DNA from 3 places in the Rhizobium indigoferae genome. Region 1 is predicted to be linked to each of the others. Evidence: predicted binding sites of a transcription regulator. Region 1 holds the regulator's gene; each other region holds the start of a gene.
The links. The regulator LexA, encoded in region 1, represses DNA repair genes until DNA is damaged. The targets are predictions, from matches to a motif close to TGTTCNNNNTGTGTTCNG.
Positions count from the first base shown of each region.

Region 1 (7,366 bases):
TCCAGATGTTCGCGCTTCGCCTTCAAGACTGCAAGCTCTTTTTCACGCGCGACACGCTGATGCTCGAACGTCTCCGTTGCGCGCAGGCCGTAATCGCCATGGATGCAATGATAACCGAAATAGGAGAGGAAGGCGACCGTCATGGCCGGAATGACGAAGCGACCGATCTTTCTCTTCTTATGATGCTTTGTCCACATACACGCATGCTCTTGAACGCATTACCAATTCGTTCAATCTAACGCGCAGAGATTAACCGTTCGTTGACTCTAAAAACCGGGCAATAAAAAACCCGCGCCGGGAAGTGAACTGACCCCCGAAAGTTGGACATCCACCTTCGGGGGTTTTGCATGTCCAATCACAGCCTGGCTTTTAAGCTTTCTGTTGTGGAGTTTTATGAGAAGGGCGAGCGTAGTGCTCGGGAGGTCGGCGCGCACTTCGCGGTAGACCATGGGACGGTTCGCAAATGGGTAGCAAGCTATGAGGCGCATGGGGTTCCAGGTCTTGCGAAGAAGTTCAGCCACTACGATGCAGCATTCAAGCTATCGGTTCTCCAGCGGATGTGGAAGGATGGGCTCTCCTACCGCCAGACGGCGGCGCTGTTCGACATCCGCAATAAGGGTTGCCTTTCGGATTGGGAGCGACGCTACGAGACTGGTGGGATTGATGCACTGACCTCACGCCGCAAAGGAGGCCCCCGATCGATGTCCGAGCCGCCGATCCCCCGGGAGCCGCAAGCTTTGCAGAGCGACGAGGCGAAGAGCCGCGAAGAACTGCTGTCGGAACTGAACTATCTGCGCATGGAGAACGACTACCTAAAAAAACTCGAGGCCTTAACGCGCAAGCAACCAGCGCTCAAAAAGCGCAAGTCGTCCAGGCGTTAAGGCCACTCTATCCGCTTGACGACGTGCTGAAGCTTTCGGGCCTTTCCCGCAGCACGTTCTACTACCGGCAAAGGATGTCGCAGCTGGCCGACAGGCATGCTGCGCTCAAGGACAGGATCAAAGCCATCTTCGAGGCTCACAAGGGCTGCTACGGCTATCGCCGGGTGACGGCGGCGATCCGCCAGCTCGGGCAGACGGTCAATCATAAGACGGTCCAGCGCCTGATGGTCGAGATGGGATTGAAATCGCTGGTACGGCCGAAGAAATACCGCTCCTACAAAGGTGACGTCGGGCGCACAGCCCCCGACCTCGTCAAACGGCAGTTCACTGCGCAGGCAGCCAATCAGAAATGGGTCACCGACGTCACCGAGTTCAAGGTCGCCGGCGAGAAGCTCTATCTCTCGCCGGTCATGGACCTCTACAATGGCGAGATCATCGCCTACGAGACGACCACAAGGCCGGTCTTCAAACTGGTGGAAAGCATGTTGAACAAAGCCTTGAGCCGGCTGGGGAGCAATGACAAGCCGATCCTGCACTCCGATCAGGGATGGCACTACCAGATGCCAGCCTATCAGCGACAGCTTCAAAAATGCGGCATCGCCCAGAGCATGTCACGCAAAGGCAATTGCCTCGACAACGCCGCCATGGAAAGCTTCTTTGCCACCCTTAAATCCGAGCTCTTTCATCCCAATCGCTTCGTCAGCATCAAAAGCCTGAAAGACGGCATCGACGACTACATCCACTACTACAATCATCAGCGCATCAAGTTGAAACTCAAAGGGCTGAGCCCTGTGCAATACAGAACTCAGCCCTTAAATCTAACCAGCCTTTAAACCGTCCAACTTATTGGGGTCAGTTCAAAGGCGCGGGTTAAACCATTGAACATCAGATCCGATCAGCCGCGAATGATCGAGCGGCCGGCATACTGAGCCTGCGGGCCGAGGCCCTCTTCGATGCGGATCAGCTGGTTGTACTTGGCAAGACGGTCGGAACGCGACAGCGAGCCGGTCTTGATCTGACCGCAGTTGGTGGCGACCGCGAGATCGGCGATGGTCGAATCTTCGGTCTCGCCGGAGCGGTGGGACATGACGGCGGTATAGGCCGCCTTGTGCGCCGTGTTGACGGCATCGAGCGTTTCCGTCAGCGAGCCGATCTGGTTGACCTTGACGAGGATCGAGTTGGCGACGCCCATGCGGATGCCGTCGCGAAGACGGGCGGAGTTGGTAACGAAGAGATCGTCGCCGACGAGCTGGGTCTTCTTGCCGGTCAGGTCGGTCAGCGTCTTCCAGCCGTCCCAATCGTCTTCGGCCATGCCGTCCTCGATCGAGATGATCGGATACTTGGCGGCGAGCTCAGCCAGATATTCGGCCATGGCGCCCGATTCCAGCGTGCGGCCTTCCCCTTCGAGAACGTATCTGCCGTCCTTGAAGAATTCGGTCGAGGCGCAGTCGAGGCCGAGGTAGATGTCCTCGCCCGGCTTGTAGCCGGCTTTCTCGACCGACTTCATGATGAAGTCGAGAGCTTCCGAAGCACTATTCAGACCCGGTGCGAAACCGCCTTCGTCGCCGACATTGGTGTTATGGCCCTGCGCGGCAAGTTCCTTGCGCAGCGTATGGAAGACTTCCGAACCCATGCGCACGGCTTCGGCGATCGAATCGGCGCCGACTGGCAGGATCATGAATTCCTGGAAATCGATCGGATTGTCGGCGTGGGCGCCGCCGTTGATGATGTTCATCATCGGCACCGGCAGCAGGCTGGCGGAAGCGCCGCCGACATAACGGTAGAGCGGCAGGCCGGACGCCTGGGCAGCAGCCTTGGCGACGGCGAGCGACACGCCGAGGATGGCGTTGGCGCCGAGGCGCGACTTGTTCGGCGTGCCGTCCAGCTCGATCATGATGTTGTCGATCTGGATCTGGTTTTCGGCGTCGATGCCGCCGATCGCGTCGAAGATCTCGGTGTTGGCGGCTTCCACCGCCTTTTCGACACCCTTGCCCAGGTAGCGCTTGCCGCCGTCGCGCAGTTCGACCGCCTCATGCGCGCCCGTCGAGGCGCCCGAGGGAACGGCCGCGCGGCCCATGCTGCCATCTTCGAGATAGACATCGACTTCGACGGTGGGGTTGCCACGGCTATCGAGAATCTCGCGGGCGATGATATCGGTGATTGCAGTCATGGGTTCTTCCTGCTCGGTGGGTGGTGATAAGTCGGTTCGAAACCTGTCTTAGTCGAAGGCGTGCAAATTACAATGCTGCAATTTCCAGCCTTCGAAAGCGTTCGGATCTCGCCTAAAGCGCGTCGCGATCTTTCAGATTCGCTTGCCACGCTTTAGGTCTTTGGCTTTCCGCATGTCATTGTCGCAAAACCGCTGCACACTTTTTCGCGACATGCCTATAGCACGATCATGTCAGGCTGTTGAACGTCAAACCTTGGCGACCGCATCGAAGGCAAGCAGCTTTTCAAGCAGCCGCGGCATGTCCTTGAGATAGACCATATTGGGGCCGTCCGAAGGTGCATTATCGGGGTCCTGGTGGGTTTCGACGAAGACGCCGGCAATACCGGCAGCCACTGCTGCGCGCGCCAGTGTTTCCACGAATTCCCGCTGACCGCCGGAGGAATCGCCCTGCCCGCCCGGCTGCGCAACGGAATGGGTCGCATCGAAGATAACGGGCGCGCCCATCGCCGCCATGATCGGCAGCGAACGCATGTCGGAAACCAGCGTATTATAACCGAAGGAGGCGCCACGCTCGCACAGCAGCACGTTCGGATTGCCGCTGGCGTTGAGCTTCTTCAGGACGTTCTTCATATCCCAGGGAGCGAGGAACTGGCCCTTCTTGACATTGACGACGCGGCCGGTCTTGGCGGCGGCGATGAGAAGGTCGGTCTGGCGGCAAAGGAAGGCCGGGATCTGCAGGACGTCGACGACCTTTGCCACCTCCGCACATTGCTCGGCGGTATGAACGTCGGTCAGGACAGGAAAGCCGAATTCCTTCTTGAGGTCAGCAAAGACCTCCATGCCCTTTTCGATCCCGATGCCGCGTTCAGCCGAAAGAGAGGTGCGGTTCGCCTTGTCGAAAGAGCTCTTGTAAACGAGGCCGATGCCGAGCTTTGCGCAAAGCTCTTTCAGCGTACCGGCAACCATGAAGGCGTGGTCGCGGCTCTCCATCTGGCAGGGACCGGCAATCAGCGACAGGCGGCCGGTATTGGAAAAGGTGACCTGGCCTTGGCCTTCGCCGATCTTGACTTCGGAATTCGTCTCAGTGCTCATCGTGTCTCCTCGAAGGCGAAGAGCGTGCCCTGCCCGGGCGCGGGCTTCACCAGAATGCGATTGTTCTTGCGCGTGTATGTCACCCCGTTAGCAGCCAAATGCGCTTCTGTCACGGCAAGATCGGCGACAATGAAGAGGATTGCCCGGCCACGCAGGCCGCGATCGGCGGATGAGCCGGCGATCTCGAAATAGGCTTCCAGCCCTTCCGGCGTCATCAGGCTGATTTTCGCGTTCGACGCAGCAATATTAACGCCAAAACCGGTTTTCTCGACTGCCGCCTGCGCCACGGCAAGGCCGACGAAGGCTCCGAATGCGGCAGCATCAGGCGCGCAGAGCGCGATCTCGGCAATGCCGGTGACGCCATTGGCATGCGTCTCCAGCGCGCCGCGGTCGGCCGGCAGCGGATTGACGCGCTCGACGCTGAAAAGGAACAGATCGGGCGCTCGCAGGTCGCCGGCAAAAGCCAGCTTGAAGCCGGCGATGCTCTCAGAACCGTCCGGCATCCTCATCGGCCGGGTGAACTGCAGCATCTCGCCGGCGCTCGATCCGTTGCCGACGAAGTTCTGATGATCGACGCCGGCATCCTTACTGCCGAAAGCAAGCCCCGAAAGCCCCTCCTCGCCGCAGCGGAAGCGGAAGGCCCGGTTGCGGGCCGTGAAAACATTGCCTTGCCGCGCTGAGGCCTCGCTCTCCTCGACACTCGCAATCCCGAGCGGCTCCAGATAGGTCTTGTCGGCAAAAAAGACGCAGGCGTTTTCCGTTCCGAAGGGATGGCGTGCATCGGCGGCAACGGTGAAGCCGAGCTTGCCAAGCCTCTCGCGCGCCAGATCGATATTGACGACGGGCAGCACCACATGATCCAGCGGGTGCGGCTTGGCGGAACGCTCGTTCATGATATCCTCTCCTGGAAACGGCAAGAGATGTGCGATGGCGCGCCCCTCAATGCAAGACATGTGTCCCAATCCGGCGAATGAAAATAAAAATCTCAACGAGTTGGCGCCAAGTTTTACGGAAATTTAGCTACTTGCGGAACACATATGGAACATATAGTGTCTGTTCTGGATTTGTTTCAATCACGAGGTCACAACGTCGATGCTCACGCGCAAACAACAGGAGCTTCTCCTTTTCATTCATGAGCGCATGAAGGAATCCGGCGTTCCGCCATCTTTCGACGAAATGAAGGATGCCCTGGACCTCGCTTCCAAGTCCGGGATTCACCGGCTGATTACGGCGCTCGAGGAACGTGGCTTCATTCGCCGCCTACCGAACCGCGCCCGCGCGCTAGAGGTTATCAAGCTTCCGGAGGCCTACAGCCCCAGCATTCAGCCCCGGCGCGGCTTTTCGCCCAGCGTCATCGAGGGCAGCCTTGGCAAGCCGCAGCCGGTCGCCACTCCTGCTCCCGCAAAACCCGTCGCCGACAACGGCAACTCGGTCTCCGTGCCGGTCATGGGCCGTATCGCCGCCGGTGTTCCGATCTCGGCGATCCAGAACAACACCCACGACATCGTCGTTCCGGCCGACATGCTCGGTTCCGGTGAACATTATGCGCTCGAGGTCAAGGGCGATTCGATGATCGACGCCGGCATCTTCGACGGCGACACCGTGATTATTCGCAACGGCAGCACCGCAAGTCCTGGTGACATCGTCGTTGCTCTCGTCGACGACGAAGAAGCGACACTCAAACGCTTCCGCCGCAAAGGCGCCTCGATCGCGCTGGAGGCGGCCAACCCGGCTTACGAGACCCGGATTTTCGGGCCGGACCGCGTCAAGGTTCAGGGCAAGCTCGTCGGCCTCATTCGCCGCTATCACTGACATCAGGCATTCTGGATTCGGCAAAACTGTTGCTGCGCCAGTCATAGGCGCGATGCAGCATCCATGGCCGCGACAATGCATCGAATGCGGTTGCGACCTCCAGGCCGGCGTCGGCGAACCGCAACTCGACGGAACCGGTCCTGCGCAGCGTTTCGCCGGTGAAGAGCGTCGCCCCTGAGCGGCAGCTGTTGAAGCGCAGGCGGACCGACGTCACGACGATATCGGCCGCGTCGCATGCCGGACCGAGATAGGCGGCATTGTCGATGACAGCAACCACGTGACCATTGCCAAGCCTTGATATGCACCAGGCCTTCTTGACGCAGGAAAAGCGGTTTGCTTCACCACCAGCTGCAGCCGCCCGCATCGCCGACCTTGCTTCGTTCTGCTGATCGCGGGAAAGCCTGACGCGGCGGTCTTCTCCCTCCGGCGGGATAGCAGGACCATCCAGATCTTCGGCGGGTGATGCGTCGGCAGGACCAGCGCTCTCTGCCTGGTCGAAGATGAAATCCGGCGGTCTTTCACGGTTGGAAGCCATGGCCCCCGCCTCGACGATTGCGACGAGACCACCATCCTCCGAAATCGCCAGATCCGGCGGCCGGGGAACCGGCAGAAGCAAGAGGACGAGCGTCGAGATCGCGATGATCGACGTGCCGATATGGCGCAGCCGGGTGCGGAGCAGCGTCAGCAGCAGAAAGCCTGCGACGGCTATCGCGAAATACCAAGCGGGCAAGCGGCCGATGCCGATGTCGCCACCCCAGCCGGACACCGTCTTTGCGATCGCGATCACCAGATCGAGGCCGAATCCGACGACCTTCCAAGGCAAAACATCCAGACCGAAAGGCATGAGCAGCATCGCCAGCAACCCGGCCGGCATGATGATGAAGGAGATGATCGGCATCGTCGCGAGGTTTGCCGGCAGGCCATAGGCAGTCAGGCGATGAAAATGCTCGATCGAAAACAGCGCGGTGGAAAAGCCGCCGATCAGCGAGGTCAGGAAGACGCCGCCGAAGAAACCCGCAACCGTAACGACGGGCCGAAACACCGGCAGCTTCAGGAAAGCGTTTTCGCGGACGCGCCGGTCCTTCCACAGCTGGTAGCCAGATACCAACGCCAATGTCGCAGCAAAGGACATCTGGAAGCTCGGACCCAAGACCTCGGACGGTGAAATGGCGAGAATGACGAGCGCCGAGAGAGCGACATTGCGCAGGCTGATCGACGGCCGGTCGAAGAAGACGGCAATCAACATGATCGCCATCATGATGAAGGCGCGTTCGGCCGAGACGGCAAAGCCGGAGATCAGGAAATAGGCCGTGACGGCGATGAGCGCGCCGGCAGCGGCGATCTTCTTGGTCGGATAGGCTTGGGCGACACCGGGAAAGAGGCTGAGCAGCATGCGGAAACCGACGAAGAA
Region 1 is NZ_CP140635.1:1,756,094-1,763,459, reverse strand. Features, by position in the region: gene U5G49_RS09070 (FtsB family cell division protein) at 1-197, opposite strand, end outside; one part of gene U5G49_RS09065 (IS3 family transposase) at 348-825, shown strand; one part of gene U5G49_RS09065 (IS3 family transposase) at 825-1,714, shown strand; gene eno (phosphopyruvate hydratase) at 1,777-3,051, opposite strand; gene kdsA (3-deoxy-8-phosphooctulonate synthase) at 3,298-4,143, opposite strand; gene U5G49_RS09050 (VOC family protein) at 4,140-5,036, opposite strand; gene lexA (transcriptional repressor LexA) at 5,236-5,955, shown strand; partial or broken gene U5G49_RS09040 (ComEC/Rec2 family competence protein) at 5,936-7,366, opposite strand, start outside.

Region 2 (7,366 bases), 1.7 Mb from region 1:
GCAGGCGCTGCCCGGCGGAAGCTCCTGAGCGCTCCACGGCAATCTGCCGGCGCATGATTTCGATCGCCTCTTCCGAAAGGCTGCGGCCGTTGCGCTGCGCGCTTTCCTGAAGCTGCAGCTTCATTGCATCCGGAACATCTCGAATAAGCAGGTCGCCCATTCGGCACCTCCATCATGATATCGGTGATATCATAGTGCCTCGCCTGTGAATTTTCAACGCAGCGCTCAGAGCGCCTTGGACTTTGCCGCCTTGGTGAATTTCTTGATGACCATCTCCCGCTTCAGCCGCGAGATATAATCGATGAAGAGCACGCCGTTCAGGTGGTCGATCTCGTGCTGCAGGCAGGTGGCGAGCAGTCCGTCGGCTTCCACGGTCTGTTCCTTGCCGTTCAGGTCGAGATATTTGACCGAGACGACAGCCGGGCGCTCGACCTCGGCATAATAATCCGGAATCGAAAGACAGCCTTCCTCATAGACGGAGCGCTCATCGGAGGATTTGACGATCTCTGGATTGATGAACACCTGCGGCTGCTTTTCCTCGCCTTCGCGCGAGATATCGATGACGAGCATGCGGCGCGGCACGCCGATCTGGATGGCGGCAAGGCCGATGCCCGGCGCGTCGTACATGGTTTCGAGCATATCGTCGGCAAGACGCTGCAGGTCGGAGTCCACCCGCTCGATCGGCTTGGACAGCTGGCGGAGAACGGGATCGGGAAGAATGATGAGTGGCTTGATGGTCATGGCGTTCCCATAACCCATCTTTTCCGACTATGGAATTATCCGGCAGGCGGGGAATACGCTTTTTTGCATCCCCGCCTGGAATTTCGCCATATTCGCCTCAGGCCGCCCGGCGGGCAGCACCGGTGGAACGGCCTTCCGGCCGGGCGCGGAAGCGCCGCAGCAGCTCGATCAGGGTCTCCACCTCGTCCTTGAGGCGGCGGGTTTCTGCCGAAGAGTGCTCGACCATGTCCGAATTCTGCTGGGTGATCGCACCCATGTTGCGGACGGCGACGCTGACCTCGTTGACGCCGGTCGCCTGATCGCGGGCGGCGGCGGCGATATCGGCGACGAAACGGTTGATGATGTCGATGCGGCTGATCATGTCGTTCAGCGCTTCGCCGGTGCTGGAGACGATGCCGACGCCCTGATTGACCTGGGTCGAGCTCTGCGAGATCAGGTTCTTGATCTCCTTGGCCGCTTCCGCGGTGCGCTGGGCGAGCTGGCGGACTTCCTGGGCGACGACGGCAAAACCCTTGCCGGCATCACCGGCGCGCGCTGCCTCAACGCCAGCGTTCAGCGCCAGCAGATTGGTCTGGAAGGCGATCTCATCGATAACGCCGATGATCTTGGAGATCCCGGTCGAGGATTTCTCGATGCCGGCCATCGCCGAGACGGCGCTGGTGACGAGTTCGCCGGAGTTCTTCGCCTTCTCCTGCGTCTCGCGCACGGCGGCCGAAGCCTTCTCGGCATTGGCGGCCGTCTGACCGACGCTGACGGACAGCTGCTGCAGGGCGGCCGAACTCTCCTCAACTCCTGCCGCTTGCTGGGCAGTGCGCAGCGCCAGATCGTTGGTTGCATTGGAAATCACGTCGGCACCGCTCATGATATGGCCAGAAGTCTCGCGCACGGAGGCGAAGGACTGGCGAAGGGCGCTGACGGCGCGGTTGTAGTCCTCGGCCATCTGCCGGAAATTGCCCGGCAGGTCGGACGGCAGGGTGGCTTCGAGATCGCCGTTCGACAGCGCTTCCAGACCGCGGCGCAATTGCTCCAGCGCTATCGCCTGATCGGATTCGGCCTGGGCACGCTCCTCTTCCAGGGCGTGGCGCTTGGCTTCGAGCGTCTCGAGATAGACCGAGATGGAATAGTCCATGTCGAGCATACCGGCCTTGATGACGGCCGACAGCTTCTCGGCCAATGCCTTGCCCTCTCGGCGCGCAAAGATCGACGGCCACTGCTTCTCCATGATGCCCTTAACGAGCTCGGACATGACGATGGCGTAACCGCCAATATACCAGCGCGGCTCCAGCCCGATGCGGGCGTGCGTCCGGCCGACCGCGGTCACGCCGTTGACATAGCTCTCGTCGAACGCGCCGCCGGCCAGATTGGCCCAATGATCCTGCTGGCGCTTCTTGGCATGGTCGACATGGCTCTTATCGGCGAAGAAGCCTGAGACCGCGGGGGTCTTGGCGATCTTGGCGTAGAATTTATCGAGGGCACCGCCGATCAGCTCCGATATGACCGGACGCAGATCCCGCATCGACTTGCGCGCTGCCTCATCCAGTTCGATGAAATCGAGGCGCTGCCTGAGGGCGTTGTCGGTCTGCTGGGCGGTCATGGGGATCTCTGTACTTGGCGCGACGCGCGCGGGAAGGAATTTCTGCGCCGCAGGTTTTGGCCAATATGGTTGAGCAATCGTTAAATCGACGGCGATTTCTTCTCGCCGAGCGAGGAAGAGCGATGGCTTGCGAGGATATTGGGGGCCGCCCATTCCGTTCACGTTTTGATCTATATATTGCCGTTTCTTCTGTTATGCTCGCGGCATGACCATCCATTCCGAATCGCTCGCCCTTTCCCTTGCCTCGATCAACCCGGCCATGCTGGCGCTCATCGGCGGAGTTCTCGCCGCCCTCGCCCTGCTGGTGGTCGTGCTTCTCCTGCGCAGTGCCAGCCTTCGCCGCGAGCAGGCGGAGGAAGCGAGCTTTCGCGCTGAGGAAAACGAAGCGCGGATGGCAGAGCTTTTGAAGATCCAGGCGGAGATGCAGGGCCGCATCGCTGTCATGACCGAGGTCTTCGGCGCGCGGCAGAGCGAACTCAACCAGACGATCAGCCAACGCCTCGACGGCATGTCGCAGCGGGTCAGCTCGACAATCACCGAGCAGACGAAATCGACGCATGAGAACCTGCAGCGGCTGCAGGAGCGGCTGGCGGTCATCGATGCCGCACAGAACAATATCCAGACGCTCGCCAAAGATGTCGTCGGGCTGCAGGCCATTCTGTCCAACAAGCAGACGCGCGGCGCCTTCGGCCAGTCCAGGATGGAAACGATCGTCGCCGACGGCCTGCCGATGGGCGCCTACGCCTTCCAACAGACGCTGTCCAACGGTTCGCGGCCGGACTGCACGATCCGCATGCCGAACGGCGCGCCGCCGCTGGTGATCGACGCAAAATTTCCGCTCGAAGCCTGGAACGCGATCCGCGACGCCGGCAGCCCCGAGGCCGGCAAGATCGCCGGCCAGCAATTCCGCCGCGACATGGAGGTCCATATAAGGGACATTTCCGAGAAATATCTGATCCAGGGCGAAACCCAGGATACGGCCTTTCTCTTCGTGCCGTCCGAATCGATCTTCGCCGAGATCCACGAGCACTTCGAACCGGTGGTGCAGAAGGCGCACCGCGCGCGTATCGTCATCGTCTCGCCATCGCTGCTGATGCTGTCGATCCAGGTCATCCAGGCCGTGCTCAAGGATCAGCGCATGCGGGCGCAGGCGCATCTGATCCAGGGCGAGGTGGCGATTCTGATGGACGATCTCAGCCGCCTCGACGAGCGGGTGCGCAAGCTGCAGGGCCATTTCGCCATGGCGCAGAAGGATATCGACATGGTGGTCACGTCAGCCGACAAGCTCACCAGGCGCGGCGCCAAGATCGAAGCGCTGGAATTCGAGGCGGGCGGCAGCGATGCAAAACCCGCCCGCGACAGCGAAACTGCGGCCAAATCGGTGGAAAGCCGAACCGGTCTTCTGAAGCTCCGGGTGGTTGACGAGGAGTGACCGCTTCGGGCAGTGTCTCGCCCGCATGAAACAGTTGGAGCATGATTTCATTTGCAGGCTCCAGAAGACGGGACACATTCATGATCACAGTTTTCGGGTCCATCAACATGGATCTCATCGCCACGACCGAGCGCCTGCCGAAGCCCGGCGAGACGGTGGCCGGCAACGGCTTTGCCACGGCCGCCGGCGGCAAGGGCGCCAACCAGGCGCTGGCGGCCCGGCGCGCCGGCCGCTACGTGCATATGGCCGGCGCCGTCGGCAAGGATGCTTTCGCTGCGGAGGCGCTGGCCCTGCTCGATGATGCAGGCACCGACCTTTCTCTGATCAAACATGTCGACGGTCCCACAGGCACGGCGCTGATCCTTGTCGGCGGCGACGGCGAAAACATGATTGCCGTCGTTCCCGGCGCCAATGGCCAGGTCACGCCCACCGATGCCGAGACGGCGATCGGCCGCATGAACGAAGGCGATATCCTGATGCTGCAGCTCGAAGTGCCGGCTGCTGCCGTCGAGCGCGCGCTGTCGGCCGCCCGCGCCAAGGGCGTCACCAGCATCCTCAACCTCGCGCCGCTGATCCCCGATGCCCCGCGTCTCGGCCGGCTCGCCGATATCGTTATTGCTAACGAGACCGAATTCGAGCGGCTTGCCGGACAGGAAGGCATGGACGCCGCAGCGCGTGAGGCAGCCCTTGTGCGCCTGCACGCGGAGACGGGCCAAACGCTGATCGTAACGCTCGGCGGCGATGGGGTCATCGCCATTCGCGACGGGGCGATTTCAAGGGCGCAAGGTCTCAAGATCGAACCTGTCGATACGGTCGGCGCCGGAGACACTTTCTGCGGTTATTTCGCCGCGAGCCTCGACGACGGCCTCGATTTTGTCTCGGCGCTGCGCCGTGCGGCGGTTGCCGGTTCGCTCGCCTGCCTCAAGGCCGGGGCGCAACCGTCGATCCCCTTGAGCGAGGAAGTCGCAGACAGGATATAGTCCGCGTCTCTTTGCGAAGCCGCCGGCAAAACTCCCCGTAATTCAGGGCGTTCCGGCGATTTTCATGGCCCCGATCGATAGCGTTTCATTTAAATTTAAGAGATTTCCGGCGATGTTCCTCGTGGTCGCCGGCGCCTCCCGCCTTTCGGATTCCGGACGTCCACCGCATAATTCCTTAAATCGGAATCGATTTAAGGACAAAATTATGCAGCGATTCAAAGTGCTACAGCGTCCTTTGCGGCTCTCGAAAAGACGCGCGGCGCTGTAGGCGGCTGCCCCATGATGGGGCGAGCCTTTGCTCCTGTGCCGGAGAATGCCCGTTCGGCGCATCCTTGCCCGAGGACCCCATGTTCATTTTTCGCATGAAATCGCTTGCCGCGAAACTCATCGTCATCACCGGCATCGCCATCGCGCTTGTTCTCATCGTTTCGAACTTTTTCCTCATCGGCCAGACCCGGGATCGCGTCCAGACGCTGACGATGGATCAGGCCAACCTCGAGGCAAAGTCGATCGCCAATGAAATTGCCGCCAATGTCGGCGAACTCGCCAGCGCCGCACGCACCATGTCGGGCGTCATCGGCCGCGGCCATGAAGGCAAATCGCTCGATCGCAAGGGCATGATCAACGTGCTCAAGGCCAATCTCGAGCAGAATGCCTTCGCCTTCGGCAGCTGGTTCTGCGAGCAGCTCGGCGCGCTTGACGGCAAGACCACCGAGATCGCCAACAATAATGACGAAGGCACCAACAAGAACGGCGCCTTCACGCCCTACTGGTCGAAGACCAAGGACGGCGGCATTCAATATTCGACCTTCGACAATGATTATACCGCCGCATGGTGGAAGCTTGCCGCCGACAGCGGCAAGGGCGCGATCACGACGCCCTATATGGCCGAGGGAACAGATGTGCCGACGCTGCTGACCTCGATTGCCTATCCGGTCATGTCTGATGGTAAGATGATCGGCGTCGGCGGCGTCGACATTTCGCTGAAGTCGCTGACCGACAAGCTGCAGGCGCTGCATCCTTTCGGTTCGGGCCGCGTCACGCTGCTGTCGCAGGCCGGCAACTGGATCGTCGCGCCGATCCCCGACCTGATGACCAAGGAATATGACGGCGAGGGCGCCGACATCGTCAAGACGGCGCTGTCCAGCAAGCAGCCCGGTCTCGTCAGGAACCTCACCTATGACGGCCTCGATCCCTTCGATCGCGTTGTCTATCCATTCGCGGTTCCCGGCGTCAACGCCACCTGGGTCGTGCTCGTCGACGTGCCGCACACGGCGATTAACGCGCCGGTGCGAGACCAGACCTACATGATGATCATCAACGGGCTGATCGTGCTTGGTGCCGTCATGCTGGCGCTCTATTTCGCCGTCCGCTCTTTCGTGCAGCGGCCGCTCGGCGGGCTCGTCGCCAGCGTCAAGGCGCTGAGCGACGGCCAATATGGCGAACCGGTCGCTGCTCAAGATCGCAGCGACGAAGTCGGTTCGGTCGCCAAGGCGCTCGAAGGCTTCCGCTTCACGCTCGCCGACAGCCGCCGCCTCGAAGACGAAGCCGTCAGAGAACGGCAGGCGGCCGAGACCGAGCGTAGCCGCTCGGAATCGGAACGCCAGGAATCGGTGTCGCTGCAGCGCCATATCGTCTCGATCGTCGGCGCCGGCCTTTCCGCGCTGTCGCAGGGCAATCTTAGTCACCGCATCACCGACGAATTCCCCGGTGAATACGGCAAGCTGAAACAGGATTTCAACGCAGCGCTCGCGAGCCTGGAAGAGACCATCAACACGATGAACCTCAGCGTCGCCAATATCGGCTCCGGCACCGGTGAAATCAGCAACAGCGCTTCCGACCTCGCCAAGCGCACCGAGCAGCAGGCGGCGAGCCTGGAAGAGACGGCGGCCGCGCTCAACGAGCTCACCGCGCAGGTCGATTCCAGCGCCGAGAATGCGCGCACGGCAGCCGAGAACGTCAACCTCGCCTGCCAGGATGCCGAAAAGTCCGGCGAAGTGGTGCAGAAGGCGATTGCCTCGATGCAAGGGATCGAACAATCTTCGACGGAGGTTTCGCGGATCATCGGCGTCATCGACGAGATCGCCTTCCAGACCAACCTGCTGGCCCTGAATGCCGGTGTCGAGGCGGCGCGTGCCGGGGAAGCCGGCAAGGGTTTTGCCGTCGTCGCCCAGGAGGTGCGCGAACTCGCACAGCGTTCGGCCAATGCCGCCAAGGAAATCAAGACGCTGATCAACACCTCGGCCGTCCAGGTCAAGGAAGGCGTCGATCTCGTCGGGCGCGCCGGCGGCACGCTGCACAAGATCGCCGAACAGGTGATGGGCATCAACGACCTCATCCGGCAGATCTCGGCATCGGCCAGCGAACAGGCTGTCGGCCTGAAGGAAATCAACCAGGCCATGAACCAGATGGACCAGGTGACGCAGCAGAACGCGGCCATGGTGGAGGAAGCGACCGCGGCAAGCGTCGCACTCAACGACGAGGCGCAGACGCTGAAGGCGCTCGCCACCCGCTTCAATGTCTCGGGTTCGAGGAACGCCGCAGCCCTTGCCTCCGTCGCGCAAAAGATGCGGGCGCCGGCAGCTACGGCCCCTTCGCTTCGCGTGAGCGCCCCGGCGG
Region 2 is NZ_CP140635.1:53,074-60,439, reverse strand. Features, by position in the region: gene U5G49_RS00300 (FitA-like ribbon-helix-helix domain-containing protein) at 1-160, opposite strand, end outside; gene def (peptide deformylase) at 226-741, opposite strand; gene U5G49_RS00290 (globin-coupled sensor protein) at 839-2,335, opposite strand; gene U5G49_RS00285 (DNA recombination protein RmuC) at 2,541-3,767, shown strand; gene U5G49_RS00280 (ribokinase) at 3,848-4,747, shown strand; gene U5G49_RS00275 (methyl-accepting chemotaxis protein) at 5,095-7,366, shown strand, end outside.
Region 2: a site for LexA is predicted at 2,491-2,508, ahead of U5G49_RS00285 (DNA recombination protein RmuC). Genes of this name have one in related genera too.

Region 3 (7,366 bases), 1.3 Mb from region 1:
GGCATGAGCGACCTGCAGAAGGTCGGCCGCGTCGCCGGCAAGGCGATGCTGTACTTCCTGACCTTCTCGACATTGGCGCTCATCATCGGCCTGATCGTCGCCAATGTCGTCCAGCCAGGCGCCGGCATGAACATCGATCCGGCCTCGCTGGATCCGGCCGCCGTCGCCACCTTTGCCGCCAAGGCGCATGAGCAGAGCATCGTCGGCTTCCTCACCAACATCATCCCGACGACGATTGTCGGCGCCTTTGCCGATGGCGATATTCTGCAGGTTCTGTTCTTCTCGGTGCTCTTCGGCATCGCGCTCGCCATGGTCGGCGAAAAGGGCGAGCAGGTCGTCAACTTCCTCAATTCCCTGACGGCTCCCGTGTTCAAGCTCGTCGCCATCCTCATGAAGGCTGCCCCGATCGGCGCCTTCGGCGCCATGGCATTCACCATCGGCAAGTACGGCGTCGGATCGATCGCCAACCTTGCCATGCTAATCGGCACTTTCTACATCACGTCTCTGCTCTTCGTCTTCATCGTTCTCGGTGCTGTTGCCCGCTACAACGGATTCTCGATCGTGGCGCTGCTGCGCTACATCAAGGAAGAACTGCTGCTGGTCCTCGGCACCTCGTCTTCGGAAGCCGCACTTCCGGGGCTGATGAACAAGATGGAAAAGGCCGGTTGCAAGCGCTCGGTCGTCGGCCTCGTCATCCCGACCGGCTATTCCTTCAATCTTGACGGCACCAACATCTACATGACGCTGGCAGCGCTGTTCATTGCTCAGGCAACCGGCATCCATCTCTCCTGGGGTGACCAGATCCTGCTGCTGCTGGTGGCGATGCTGAGCTCGAAGGGTGCCGCAGGCATCACCGGCGCCGGCTTCATCACACTTGCCGCAACGCTCTCCGTCGTCCCATCCGTGCCGGTCGCTGGCATGGCACTCATTCTCGGCATCGACCGCTTCATGTCGGAATGCCGGGCGCTGACCAACCTCGTCGGCAATGCGGTGGCGACGATCGTCGTGGCACGTTGGGAAAACGAGCTGGATACGGTGCAACTCGCCGCAGCACTGGGCGGCCAGACCGGAGAGGATACTTCGGCTGCCGGGCTGCAGCCGGCCGAATAGTTAGCCGCTATCCCCTTATCCTTAGAAACCCTGCAGCGGCCCGTCATCCAACGGGCCGTTTCTCTTTTCGGCTTCAGCTGCGATTGTCGCCGAGAAGACTGTTATAAACGGCGCCGATCGCACTTGCTTCCTTCTCCAGCGCGAAATTCGCCCTGACATGCCGCAGCGCATTCTCGCCATGCGCGAGCGCCAGAACGGGATCTGCGATATAGGGCGCGATTGCCCGCGTCAGCGCCTCGCCATCGCCGGCGGCGACGACCGAACCTGTCTCGCCCGTGACGATGAGCTCGGCATAGGCGCCCGCATCCGATGCCACCACCGCGGTTCGCGAGGCCATGGCTTCGAGCGGCGTCAGGCCGAAGCCCTCGTTGCGGGAGGGGGCGACATAAAGCGTCAGGCGGCGATACCAGATCTTGATGTCAGGCACTTCGCCGAGAAAGAGGATACGGTCGCTCAGTCCGGCGGCGGCGACGTCCGCCTTGAGTTTGTCTGCGAATGCCACGTGCTCCGCCGTCACGCGGCCGGAGACGACTGCCGTCCACTCAGTATGCTGCGGCAGGAGTTCGATCATCGCCGTCACGAAAAGATCAGTGCCTTTCTGATGGCGCACACGGCCGAAGCAGCCGACGAGATGGCGGCCGGGCAGGCCGGTGGCGGCGATGCCGTCCTCTGCGGTTTCCGGCGGATGGAACAGAGCAAGGTCGACGCCGTGCTGGATGACCGTGTGCGGCACCTCGAGGAACGAGCCGGAACGGTCGCTGGTCGCGATAACGGCGTCCATGCGACGGATCAGCCATTTCGTATAGGCGGTGTGGCGGCGTTGCGCGGCCGAGGTGAAGAGAAGCTTCAGCGGCATGCGCGTGAGATGGCGAAGCAGGATGCCGACGGCCATCTCGTTGTTGCGGCGAGCGTGCCAGACACGCCGGCGCGGGCGCGCCGGCGGGCGCCAAAGGCCGAGGAGCTGCCGCCACTTCAGTTTCGGCAGGTCCTCCGGCAGGCCGGGGCCGAGTGTCGCGATCTTGATGCCGAGCCGGATCTGGCACGGGATGAGCTGGACGATCGTCGACGTGACGCCGGAGAGCCGGCGCTTGAAATTGGGCGCAATGATCTCGACGTCACGGATATCAGGCAAGGGAGGGGTCTCGCGGCTCGCGGGCGATCAGCCCCAGGAAACCTGGAGGATTTCGTAGGCCTTGGAGCCGCCCGGCGCGTTGACCTCGATGGAATCGCCGACTTCCTTGCCGATCAGCGCACGGGCGATTGGCGAGGAGATGGAGATGCGGCCGGCCTTGACGTCGGCTTCCTGGTCGCCGACGATCTGGTAGGTCTTTTCTTCCTCGGTGTCCTCGTCGATGAGCTTCACCTTGGCGCCGAACTTGATCTTGTCGCCCGACATCTTGGTGAGGTCGATGACCTCGGCGCGCGCCGTCAGGTCTTCCAACTCGCTGATGCGGCCTTCATTGTGGCTCTGGGCTTCCTTGGCGGCGTGGTATTCGGCGTTTTCGGAAAGGTCGCCATGAGCACGGGCTTCGGCGATCGCCTCGATGATTCGGGGGCGCTCCTCCTGCTGGCGCCAGCGCAGCTCTTCCTGCAGCTTGACGAAACCGCCCGGTGTCATCGGTACCTTTTCAACCATTTTTCTGTCCTTCAATCCTCGTATCCGCACAATCAGCGGCGAACACAAAAGAAAACAGGTCCCGAAGGGGAGCTTCGGAACCGTGCCACAATCTTAGTCGGACGCTTATAGCAGATCGCCACGGCCGATTTCCAGAAAATTCGCATAAGAGAAACGCCGCCCGCCCCGATATCAGGTGGTGCGCCTTGAGAATGGGCAGAAATCCGATCGTCCCGATTGACTCCGCACAAGAGAACATATAGTGAACATACTAATGAAGAAGTCGCTCACAGAACGCTTGGCCATCCTTTCCGATGCCGCGAAATATGACGCTTCCTGCGCTTCCAGCGGCACGGTGAAACGTGATTCCCGGGCAAGTGGCGGGCTCGGTTCGACCGAGGGATCCGGCATCTGTCATGCCTATGCACCGGACGGGCGGTGCATTTCGCTTCTAAAAATACTGCTGACCAATTTCTGCATCTACGACTGCGCCTATTGCGTCAATCGCTCGTCGAGCAATGTCGAACGGGCGCGCTTTACGCCCGAGGAGGTCATCTGGCTGACGCTGGAATTCTACCGCCGCAACTATATCGAAGGCCTGTTCCTTTCCTCCGGCATCATTCGTTCGTCCGATTACACGATGGAAGAGATGGTCCGCATCGTCCGCGAACTGCGTGTGACCCATAATTTCCGTGGCTATATCCATCTGAAATCGATCCCCGAGGCGTCACCGCGTCTGATCGAGGAGGCGGGGCTTCATGCCGACAGGCTGTCGCTCAATATAGAGTTGCCGACGGATAACGGCATCACCCGCTTCGCGCCGGAAAAGAAGCCTGCCAATATCCGGCGATCGATGGGAGATCTGAGGCTGAAGATCGAGGCCGCCAGCGAACCGACGCTGCGGACGAAGAAGCGTCAGCGTTTCGTGCCGGCCGGCCAGAGCACGCAGATGATCGTCGGCGCCGACGGGGCGAACGATGCGACGATTCTTGCGACAAGCGGCCGGCTTTACAGCAGCTACGGCCTGAAGCGCGTCTATTATTCCGCCTTCAGCCCCATCCCGGACTCGTCGAAAAATCTGCCTCTGATCAAGCCGCCGCTGATGCGCGAGCACCGGCTCTATCAGGCCGATTGGCTCTACCGATTCTACGGTTTCGGCATCGACGAGATCACCGCGAACCAGGCGGGTGGCATGCTCGATCTCACGCTCGACCCCAAACTTGCCTGGGCGCTCGCCAACCGGGCCGAGTTTCCCGTCGATATCAACAGGGCCGAGCGTGAACGGTTGCTGCGCGTGCCGGGGCTCGGCACCAAGACGGTCAAAGCGATCGTTTCGGCTCGGCGGTTTCGCCGGTTGCGGTTGGACGATCTCCAGCGGCTCGGCATTTCGATCAAGAAGGTCCAATCCTTCATCTCGGCGGAAGGTTGGTCGCCGCGCCGATTGATCGAGCGCCCCGACCTTCGCGCCATGTTCGAACCGCAACCTGAACAATTGTCGTTGCTGTGATGCGCCGGGTCGTGCTTGCAGGACGAGGGGAGCTTGCCGAATGGCGTGACGCCGCGCGCGCTTTCGCGGCTGCGGGCATCCTGCCGGAAGAGATCGATTGGCGCGAAAAAGGCGCGGAGGCGGACCTTGCGTTTCAACGCGACGCCATGCCGCCGGCGCCTGTCACGGCACGTAAGCCGATGACGGTGCCGCCCGCCTTCATCGAGCTCGCGCAGACAGTTCTCTGCCATACCGACCCGGCGCGCTTTTCCCTGCTTTACCGTCTGCTCTGGCGGCTGCAACTGGACCGGCAACTGCTGGAAGTGGCTTCCGACGAGGACGTTGCCCATGCCAGGCTGATGGCGAAAAACGTTCGACGCGACGCGCACAAGATGACGGCCTTCGTCCGCTTCAAGGAGGTCGGTGCGGTATCGGCGGACCGTCGAAAATTCCTCGCCTGGTTCGAGCCGGATCATCATATCGTCAGGCGCACAGCGCCCTTCTTCCAACGGCGCTTCACCGACATGGACTGGCTGATCGCCACGCCCAAGGGTTCGGCCGCCTGGGACGGCGAGCGGCTGACGATGAGCGACGAGCCGTGCGAAAAACCCAATCTCACCGATGCTGCCGATGAACTTTGGCGCACCTACTACGCCAGCATTTTCAATCCGGCGCGGTTGAAGCTGAAGGCGATGCAGGCGGAGATGCCGAAAAAATACTGGAAGAACCTGCCGGAAGCCGATCTCATCCCCGGGCTGATCGCATCGGCGGAGAGCAAGGTGCGGGCCATGGCCGCGCGGGAGGCGACCCAATCGTTGCCCTTTCACGATCGCCTGCAGGAAGCCGCGCGCACTATTCCTGCCGCGCCCGAAGCGCCGGCGGGCACGCTGGAAGCACTGCGCGCGGAAGCTGCCGTCTGCACCCGTTGTCCGCTTCATGCGAAGGCGACGCAAACCGTATTCGGGGAGGGGCCGCGCGATGCCGAGGTGATGTTCGTCGGCGAGCAGCCGGGCGACCAGGAGGATATATCAGGGCGCCCCTTCGTCGGTCCCGCCGGCAGGCTCCTCGATCAAGTGATCACTGATGCGGGCATCGATCGCTCAAAGCTTTACGTCACCAACGCCGTCAAGCATTTCAAGTATGAGCCGCGCGGCAAGCGTCGCATCCATCAGAAGCCTAATATGGGCGAGGTGAAGCATTGCCGCTGGTGGCTCGATCTGGAGATGGCGCTGATCAAGCCGAAGCTGGTCGTTGCGATGGGGGCGACGGCGCTCGCGGCGCTGACCGATACGAAACAGCGGCTGCAGGATGTCAGGGGGAAAGCGATCGCGATCGACGAGAGGCGAACGCTCTTCGTGACGGTGCATCCATCCTATCTGCTGCGTATTCCCGACGAGCGGCTGAAAGCGGATGAACTGGCACGATTTCGCGAAGATATGCTGACAATTCAGCGCCTTATGCTGGCGGCTGCATAAGCTGATTCAATGGCAAGGCTGGCGCCATCGCTCATCGAGCGATGGCGTTCCGTATCTCAGGCGAAATAGCTCTGCAGCGGCCGCACTTCCAGATTGCCGGCTTTCAGCGCCTTGATCGCCTGGGCGGCGGCCTCTGCGCCTGCCATCGTCGTGTAGTAGGGCACCTTCTGCATCAGCGTCGCACGGCGGAGCGACTTGGAGTCCGAGATCGCCTTGTTGCCATCGGTGGTGTTGATGACGAGCTGGACCTGGCGGTTGCGGATCGCGTCCTCGATGTGCGGACGGCCTTCGAGCACCTTGTTGATCTTGGTAGCGGTGATGCCGTTTTCGCCAAGGAAGCGGGCAGTGCCGCCGGTCGCCAGCACTTTGAAGCCCTGCTCGACGAGGATGCGGATCGCCGGCAGCACGCGCGGCTTGTCCGCGTCGCGGACGGAGACGAAGACCGTCCCGTCGCGCGGCAGCTCGACGCCGGCGCCGAGCTGCGACTTGGCGAAGGCCAGCGCAAAATCGGTATCGAGGCCGATGACCTCACCCGTCGAGCGCATTTCCGGGCCGAGCAGTGTGTCGACGCCGGGGAAGCGGGCGAAGGGGAAGACGGCTTCCTTGACGGCGATGTGCTTCAGCTTGCGCGGATCGGGCTTTTGCCCATAGGCGGCAAAGGTCGCATCGAGTTTCTCGCCGGCCATGACGCGGGCGGCGATCTTGGCGATCGGCGCGCCAATGGTCTTTGCGACAAAGGGCACGGTGCGCGAGGCGCGCGGATTGACTTCGAGAACGTAGACGGTGCCATCCTTGATGGCGAACTGGACGTTCATCAGGCCGCCGACATTGAGCGCCTTGGCCATGGCCTTGGCCTGGCGCTCCAGCTCGTCGAGCAGTTCGACCGACAGCGAGCGCGGCGGCAGCGAGCAGGCGCTGTCGCCGGAATGGATGCCGGCTTCCTCAATATGCTCCATGATGCCGGCGACATAGACATCGGTGCCGTCGGAGAGGCAGTCGACATCGACTTCGATGGCGTTGCTGAGATAGCTGTCGAAGAGCAGCGGGTTCTTGCCGAGCAGGGTGTTGATCTGGCCGGTCTTGTCGTTGGGATAGCGCTGCTTGATATCCTCAGGCACGAGTTCAGGCACGGTATCGAGCAGGTAGGTCTGCAACTGGCCTTCCGAATGGAGGATCTGCATGGCGCGGCCGCCGAGCACGTAAGAGGGACGCACGACCAGCGGGAAGCCGATTTCGGTGGCGACCATGCGGGCCTGCTCGACCGAATAAGCGATGCCGTTGTTCGGCTGATTGAGGTCGAGCTTCATCAGGAGCTTCTGGAAGCGGTCGCGGTCCTCGGCAAGGTCGATCATGTCGGGCGCGGTGCCGAGGATCGGGATGCCGTTCTTTTCGAGGGCTTCGGCGAGCTTCAGCGGGGTCTGGCCGCCGAACTGGACGATGACGCCGACGACCTCGCCCTTTTCCTGTTCTGCCCGCAGGATCTCGATCACGTCTTCGGCCGTTAGCGGCTCGAAATAGAGGCGGTCCGACGTATCGTAGTCGGTCGAGACGGTTTCCGGGTTGCAGTTGATCATGATCGCCTCATAACCCGCATCCTTGAGCGCGAAGGCGGCGTGGCAGCAGCAATAGTCGAACTCGATGCCCTGGCCGATCCGGTTCGGGCCGCCGCCAAGGATAACA
Region 3 is NZ_CP140635.1:3,057,608-3,064,973, reverse strand. Features, by position in the region: gene U5G49_RS15445 (dicarboxylate/amino acid:cation symporter) at 1-1,110, shown strand, start outside; gene U5G49_RS15440 (glycosyltransferase family 4 protein) at 1,184-2,242, opposite strand; gene greA (transcription elongation factor GreA) at 2,270-2,746, opposite strand; gene U5G49_RS15430 (putative DNA modification/repair radical SAM protein) at 3,000-4,232, shown strand; gene U5G49_RS15425 (UdgX family uracil-DNA binding protein) at 4,232-5,686, shown strand; gene carB (carbamoyl-phosphate synthase large subunit) at 5,743-7,366, opposite strand, start outside.
Region 3: a site for LexA is predicted at 2,977-2,994, ahead of U5G49_RS15430 (putative DNA modification/repair radical SAM protein). Genes of this name have one in related genera too.